One region of the Sphingopyxis sp. PAMC25046 genome, then DNA from elsewhere that is predicted to be linked to it. Evidence: predicted binding sites of a transcription regulator. Region 1 holds the regulator's gene; the other holds the start of a gene.
What was found. Region 1 encodes LexA, which represses DNA repair genes until DNA is damaged. Its sites were predicted from a motif close to GTTCCNCNCTTGTTCT; they were not measured.
Positions count from the first base shown of each region.

Region 1 (3,411 bases):
CAGGCGTCGAGATGGAGGCGCTCACCGCTGCTTCGGTCGCCCTGCTCACCCTCTACGACATGGCAAAGGCGCTCGACCGGGCGATGGTGCTCGGCGACATTCGCCTCCTCGAAAAGAGCGGCGGCCGCTCGGGCGACTGGCGCGCCGAATGAGCGGACTGCTCGCCGTCGAGGATGCACAGGCACGGCTCGTCGCGCTACGCGAACCGCTCGATAGCGAAAATATCGCCTTTTCCGAATCACTTGGACGCCATCTTTCGCGCGATATCGTTGCGCTGCGCGACCAGCCCGCGGCACCGCTCTCGGCGATGGACGGCTACGCGATCCGCTTCGACGACTTGCCGGGCCCGTGGACCGTCACCGGCGAAAGCGCTGCAGGGACCGCGCCCGACCGCAGCGTGGGTCCCGGTGAGGCGATGCGCATCTTCACCGGCGCGATGCTTCCCCCCGGCGCCGACGCGGTGATCGTGCAGGAGGATGTCGCACGCGAGGGCGACGCGTTGACGCTGACGCGCGACGGCCCCGGCGCGCGCGGGCGCCACATCCGCTCGCGCGCAGCCGATTTCGCTGCGGGCGACTGCCTTCTCCCCGCGGGCACGCGTCTGACCCCGGGCGCCATCGCCGCGGCGGCGATGAGCGGTGCGGGGGACCTCGCCGTCGGCCGCCGCCCGCGCGTCGCGATCGTCACGACCGGCGACGAACTCGTCCAGCCCGGACGGCCGCTCGCGCCCGGCCATATCCCCGAAAGCAACGGCGTCATGCTCGCCGCGATGCTCGTCGGCGAGATAGCTGCGCCCACGCCGCCGCGCCATATTCCCGACGACCGCGCGAAACTCGCCAGTGCGCTCAAGGAGTTGGCGCGACGTCACGACGTCATCGTCACCGTCGGCGGCGCGTCGGTCGGCGATCACGACCATGTCCGCGGCGCGCTCGCCGATGCTGGTGGACGGCTCGATTTCTGGAAGATCGCGATGAAGCCCGGCAAGCCGCTGATTGCGGGAACGCTCGGCGACGCGGTCCTCCTCGGTTTGCCCGGCAATCCCTCGTCGGCCTTCGTCACCGCGACCTTGTTCCTGCTCCCGCTCGTCCGTCACCTTGCCGGCGCGAGCCATCCCTTGCCGCCCGTGCATCGAGCACCGCTCGCCGCGCCGCTCGGCGAAGGCGGAACGCGCCGCGATTACCTCCGCGCGCGACTCGAAAATGGCCGCCTGACGCCGATGATCGGGCAGGAAAGCGGCCGCACGCTTCCACTCGCCGCGGCCAATGCGCTGCTGATCCGCGATATCGGCGCGCCCGCGCGCGATGCCGGAGCCATGGCGGACTATATCGTCATCGCTTGACAAGTTCCGCTTTGTTCCACTATCGTTCTCAATATGTCCGATATGACATCATGGAGAACGACCGATGTTGACCGCGAAGCAGCATGAACTGCTCCACTTCATCCAGCTACGCCTCGACGCGAGCGGCATTTCGCCCTCGTTCGAGGAGATGAAGGAGGCGCTGGGCCTCAAGTCGAAATCGGGCATACACCGGCTGATAAGCGCCCTGGAAGAAAGGGGTTTCCTCCGCCGTCTTCCCAACCGTGCGCGCGCGCTCGAAGTGCTCAAGGTGCCCGAATCGGCGACAGCGGCACGCGAACCGGCGCGCGAAAATGTCGTGCCGCTGCGCAAGCCCGCGCCCGCGATGCGCCCGATCGCGGCGAACGACATCGTCGAGGTGCCGCTGCACGGCAAGATCGCCGCCGGCGTGCCGATCGAAGCGTTCGAGGATCACAACAATCTCGCCGTCCCCGCCGCGCTGCTCGGCTCGGGCGAACATTATGCGCTCGAAGTATCGGGCGACTCGATGGTCGAAGCAGGAATTTTCGACGGCGACTATGCGCTGATCCAGAAGGCGAGCACCGCGCGCGAGGGCGACATCGTCGTCGCACTCGTCGACGGGCAGGACGCAACGCTCAAATATTTCCGCCGCGAAGGGCAGATGATCCGGCTCGACCCGGCGAACAGCGCCTATGAGCCGCAGCGTTACCCCGCCGAGCGCGTCATCGTGCAAGGGCGGCTTTCGGGACTGCTTCGTCGTTACCACTAAGCTGCTGCGGCAGCCGCCACGGATGCGCGTCGCCCGCGCGAAGCGCGGCGACGGCTTCTGGCGCTTCGCCCAGATAGATCGCCAGCCCGCCGGTTTCGGCGAGGCTGTCGCGGTCGATCGTGATCCAGCGCCCCACGCATTCGTGCGGTAGCCAGCGGTCGCTGATCACGACGTCGGCGGCGGCGCATGCCGCTGCCATGTCGGCTCCCTCGATCCGGTCGCGCCCGTGCGATGCCAATATGATGCGCCGCGCGCTGCCCTCACCCTGCGCCCAGCGGCAGAAATCGCGATTGCATTCGACATGACCCAACTCGGCGAGGGCAAGGAGCGGTGCGTCGACCCCGGCCGCCTCGGCGACCGTATCGCGGACATAATCGCCCGCGCGGTCGCGCAGCAGCGCATAGCCGCCGTCGGGAAGCGCGGCGGCGATATGGCGCCCGTCGCCGGTGACGAGCAGGTCGGGGCGCGGCGCGGCGAGCAGCGCCGCCATGCCGATCGCCAGCGGCACCGCCCCCGCGTAGCGCCAGCGCGTCCGCCATAACAATATCCAGAGCCCGCCGAAGACCGCGAACGCAAATCCCCACGGTGGAAAGTTCGGCATCGTCGCCACCGCACCCGGCGCGTTGGCGACCCCATGCGCCAGCGCGATCAACGCGCGCAGGGCCTGTTCGGCCACCCACCAGAAGGGCGCGCCCAGCCCGACGCTATCGAACAGCAGCGCGAGCGCCTCCGCCGGCATGATGACAAAGGTCGTCAGCGGGATCGCGACGACATTGGCGAGCGCGCCGTAGAGCCCCGCCTTGTGGAAATGGAACAGTGCGATCGGTGCCAGGGCGACCTCGACGACGAGCCCGGTGATGAGCAATCCGGCGATCCCGCGCCCCAGGCGGAACAGCCATGGCTCGTCGCGGCGCGCGAGGAAACGCTGCATCGGTGGGCCCTCGTGGAGCGCGATGATCGCGGTGACCGCGGCGAAGCTCAACTGGAAGCTCGGGCCCACGAGCGCCTCGGGCCGCCAGATCAACACGATCAGCGCGCCCGCGGCAACAAGCCGCAGCGTCAGCGCCTCGCGCCCCATCAGAAAGGCGACGAGCACGAGCAGCGCCGCGATGAACGACCGCAGCGTCGGCACCTCGGCGCCGGCGAGCCATGTATAGCCCCCGCCCGCGAGCGCCCCCGCCGCCGCCGCGAGCGGCAGGACAAGGCCCGCGAGCGCCAGCCGCCGGTTGAGCGCCAGCAAGCGCATCGCCAGCAGCATGGCAAAGCCGACCACCGCGGTCACATGCAGCCCGCTGATCGACAGCAGGTGCGCGAGGCCGCTGCG
Region 1 is NZ_CP039250.1:2,656,967-2,660,377, forward strand. Features, by position in the region: gene moaC (cyclic pyranopterin monophosphate synthase MoaC) at 1-152, shown strand, start outside; gene glp (gephyrin-like molybdotransferase Glp) at 149-1,339, shown strand; gene lexA (transcriptional repressor LexA) at 1,404-2,087, shown strand; gene E5675_RS12550 (ComEC/Rec2 family competence protein) at 2,041-3,411, opposite strand, start outside.

Region 2 (3,411 bases), 1.5 Mb from region 1:
CGCCGGGTTCGATAATCGAAAGAGGAATGGGGTCGCCGAACGACGCCTGGAATTCAGGCGTGGCAATCTGCTCTGCGTATAGCGCGCGAAGGTCTGCAAAGCTGTCGACGCTTTGCGCGGAAGAATGAGCGACCATGTTCGGTCTCCTTGGATCGGACAAGAAAAGAGCCGGGAAGCGCGGCAGCGCCTCCCGGCCCGGTTGCAGCGTATTCGTCAGCCGAAGGGCACCTCGTCATCGAGGTCGGCGCCGGCGCCCATCAGCGCGCCGTTCGAGCTCGCCGTGCTCTCGCCGAAGCCGCGGTCCTGCGGCTGCTCGTCATAGCTGCGCGTGCTGGCGCCGAAGCCGCCGCCGAACTCGGCACGGACGGTTTCGCGGCGCCACGCGATGGTGTAGCCGCCGTCCTCGGACGGAAACAGCGCCACCGGCAGCGGTTCGGGGAGGCTCGGATCGTCGATATTGCCCGCGAGGAAAACCTCGCCGGTCTTCTTCGACGCCGCTTCCCAGAGCGCCCCGACCTGCACCCAGCGCCGAGCGACGTTGAGCGCCAACACCTCGTAGACGGGTGCCCGCGGGTTCATGCTTTCGACCTTGCGCAGACCGATGCGCGGGAGGTCGATCGTGCGGGTCGCGATCGAGCCGGTCAGACGATCATTCACATTCCTGATTTCACCGATATTCATGACACTTACTTTCGAATGTCGCGCGCGAACCATTTCCCGGCGACACTCTTCCCGACCCTTCTCTCCTCTGTGGCGCCGCGCCCTCGGCCCACGCCGCCGCCTGCATGCACGCGCTCCCCTCGCCGCCCGCGCCGTGGCGTGCGGAGGCTGAAAACCGATCACCGAGTCACTGAGCGGACTGGCTCGGGTCAGCGGAAAGAAGGGGAGCGATATCGGGGAGGTGGCCTCCCGAACCGGCGGGTAGAAATGTCATGAGATTGTCTTGCGGGCGTCAGCGTTGCCTGCATTAGGCCGCGCGGACGCGCGGCGCCCTCACCCGCCATCCGCCTTGCGCGATGCATGCGGCTCGCAGTCTCTCCGCGCTGGCACTTGGCGTGAGCGCGTGGCCTCTGCCCATTGGATATGGCCGATGGCGGCGAGGCAGCTTGTAGGCTTGCGCTTGTCGCGCGGAGATTCTGAGCGCGGCCCCTCTCGGTTCATACGAGATGTTCAGCGCCGAGGCTGAGGCTGTCCATTGGCGGACCGGCGGCATTCGGTGACGAAACCTGAAAACACAGGTTGATGCGATGCTGGAAAGCGAACCTCGCCTTCCACATAAAGCGACCCCCGCGTGGCGGGAAACGCCAGTTCTGCCTAATGAATGCGCCGTCTTTTAGTGACGCTCCCGGCCGACCTCCGTCCCTGAAAATGACGGCACCCCGCGCCCGGAAAACCGGGGTCTAGGCGCGGAGCGCCGCCCAGGTACGGCCGGGCGGGTCGCATGCCCGGCCGACTGTTATCGGAATGATGAGATCGGTCCCCTTATCGGTAACCAGAGGCCCCTCCACCGACGCGGCCGCCGTTAGGGAAACCTCGCCGTTTTCAAAAACAAAACTTTCCTGCCACCAGGATAGATTGTCTTTTCCGTTCACAGTTTGCCAATCTGACGTAATCTTTCAGTTTGCAATTCGGCGCCACTGACTCGGCGCACAGCACGATCCACCAGCCCTCGCCCGCGCAGCTATCTACGACACCAGCTATCCCCAGGTCGCCCAAGGACACCCGCGTTGGCGTTTCTGGCCGATCGCACTCGGGCGCTTTCTTGGAAAATGCCAAAAAGAGCGCCTGTCCGGACCGCCAAGTCTGCGCCGAACGGCTCGCGGTGAGACCGCTCGCGTAGCGGCGGCAAAGCGAGGCCAAGCTAACGCGAGCGCGCTGCGGCTTGCTCGTTTGTTCTTTTTATGTTCTCATTGTTCCATGACGAGAATCGACCCCGACCGAATCGCTCGCGCACTCCTCGACGCCCCGGGGTGGGCGCGCGTCGGCCTGACCGCGCCAACGGAAATCATCCGCGAGGCCGCGGCGCAAGAACTGGCGCTCACGAATGTGCGCATCGACGGCGATTGCCTGACTGCGGCCGATCCCGATCAGCTGGTGCTGGCGCTGTGACGTGCAGCATACGAAATCGGGCATTCCGCGGGCCACGCACATTTTCGAGGCGGCCATCTGGCATTATGCGGTGCAGCCGGTCTGTCGCTGCGGGCATCATGCAAAATTCGATGCGGGGCTGCTCTGGTACCGCTTCCACCGCAAAGGCTGGGACGACAATCTTCGCCAGGCGTGCCGGCACTTCTGGTGCCGGAATTGCGCGTGGAGCTTGGGTCGTCGCGTCGAACCGCTCCGCCTTGAAGTCGTCAATTGGGACAAGGATGCGATCTGCATCAAGGAGCTGGTCGACGAACGAGAATGGAAGCGCGCGATCCGCCGCTACCGGAGCTAGGAGTTAGACAATGGAACGGGATTTCGACGACGTCCTGCAGGGCCTCGGCAAGGGTGGCCACCGGATCATGATCTGGGACGGCCAGGAGGAACGGCAGATCGAGGCGCATTGGGGCCTCCGGTCACGCGACCCCGGCATCGGCCAGATACCTCTCCTCAGGTCCGAGACCGCGCGCATCGAAAACCCCTGCCTTATCCTCGCCAACGAGTTCGGCATCAAGCGCGACGGCAAGACGCTTTACGCGGCGAGCCTTGTCACCGACATTCCCTTTTTCTGCATCGCGGGCGTATGGCAGCGCGGGACGCGTTATTATCCAGACGCCTTCGCGGCGCTGACCGTCCCCGCCTATCCGGATCTCGAGCCGTTTAAGGATCGCCACGTCGCGGTCGTACACCCCGACGACTGGTATGACTGGCTCGAACAGGCCCGGGCCCCGCTGGACATTTTGCGCCCCTTCCCCGAAGGATGTTTCACCATCATGCCGCCGATCCAGCCCCGTTTCGAAGGACTGCGCGGCGCCGCCTGACGCGGGAGCCGCATATGTGCAACCAGATCACGCTCAAAGCCTCGGTCGACGAGGTCGCATCGCATTTCAAGGCGCAACGCAAGAAACAGACCAATGCGAGCTCTGGGGACGTCTGGAAGGGTGGCACCGGCTTCATCGTCCGCGAAGTTGCCGACGAACGCCAGCTCGATGCAATGGTGTGGGGCTTCCCGCGGCATTCGACCAACAAGAAGACCGGCAAGCCCAACAAGCCTACTCATGTCAACAACGCCCGCGACGACAAGCTGATGTCGCCATACAATATGTGGCGCGAATGGTTCGTCCAGCCCGGGCAGCGCTGCCTCATTCCGATCACCGCTTTCGCCGAAGCCGTTGGGCCCGAAGGTCAAATGACACGCACATGGATAAGCATCGCCGACCAGCCGCTCGCCGCCTGCGCGGGCTTCTGGCGCCCGACCGACGAATG
Region 2 is NZ_CP039250.1:1,189,493-1,192,903, reverse strand. Features, by position in the region: gene E5675_RS05550 (DUF2493 domain-containing protein) at 1-136, opposite strand, end outside; gene E5675_RS05545 (DUF736 domain-containing protein) at 214-681, opposite strand; gene E5675_RS05535 (DUF6771 family protein) at 1,918-2,109, shown strand; gene E5675_RS05530 (hypothetical protein) at 2,111-2,440, shown strand; gene E5675_RS05525 (hypothetical protein) at 2,451-2,966, shown strand; gene E5675_RS05520 (SOS response-associated peptidase family protein) at 2,981-3,411, shown strand, end outside.
Region 2: the regulator LexA is predicted to act here: its motif matches at 1,893-1,908, upstream of E5675_RS05535 (DUF6771 family protein).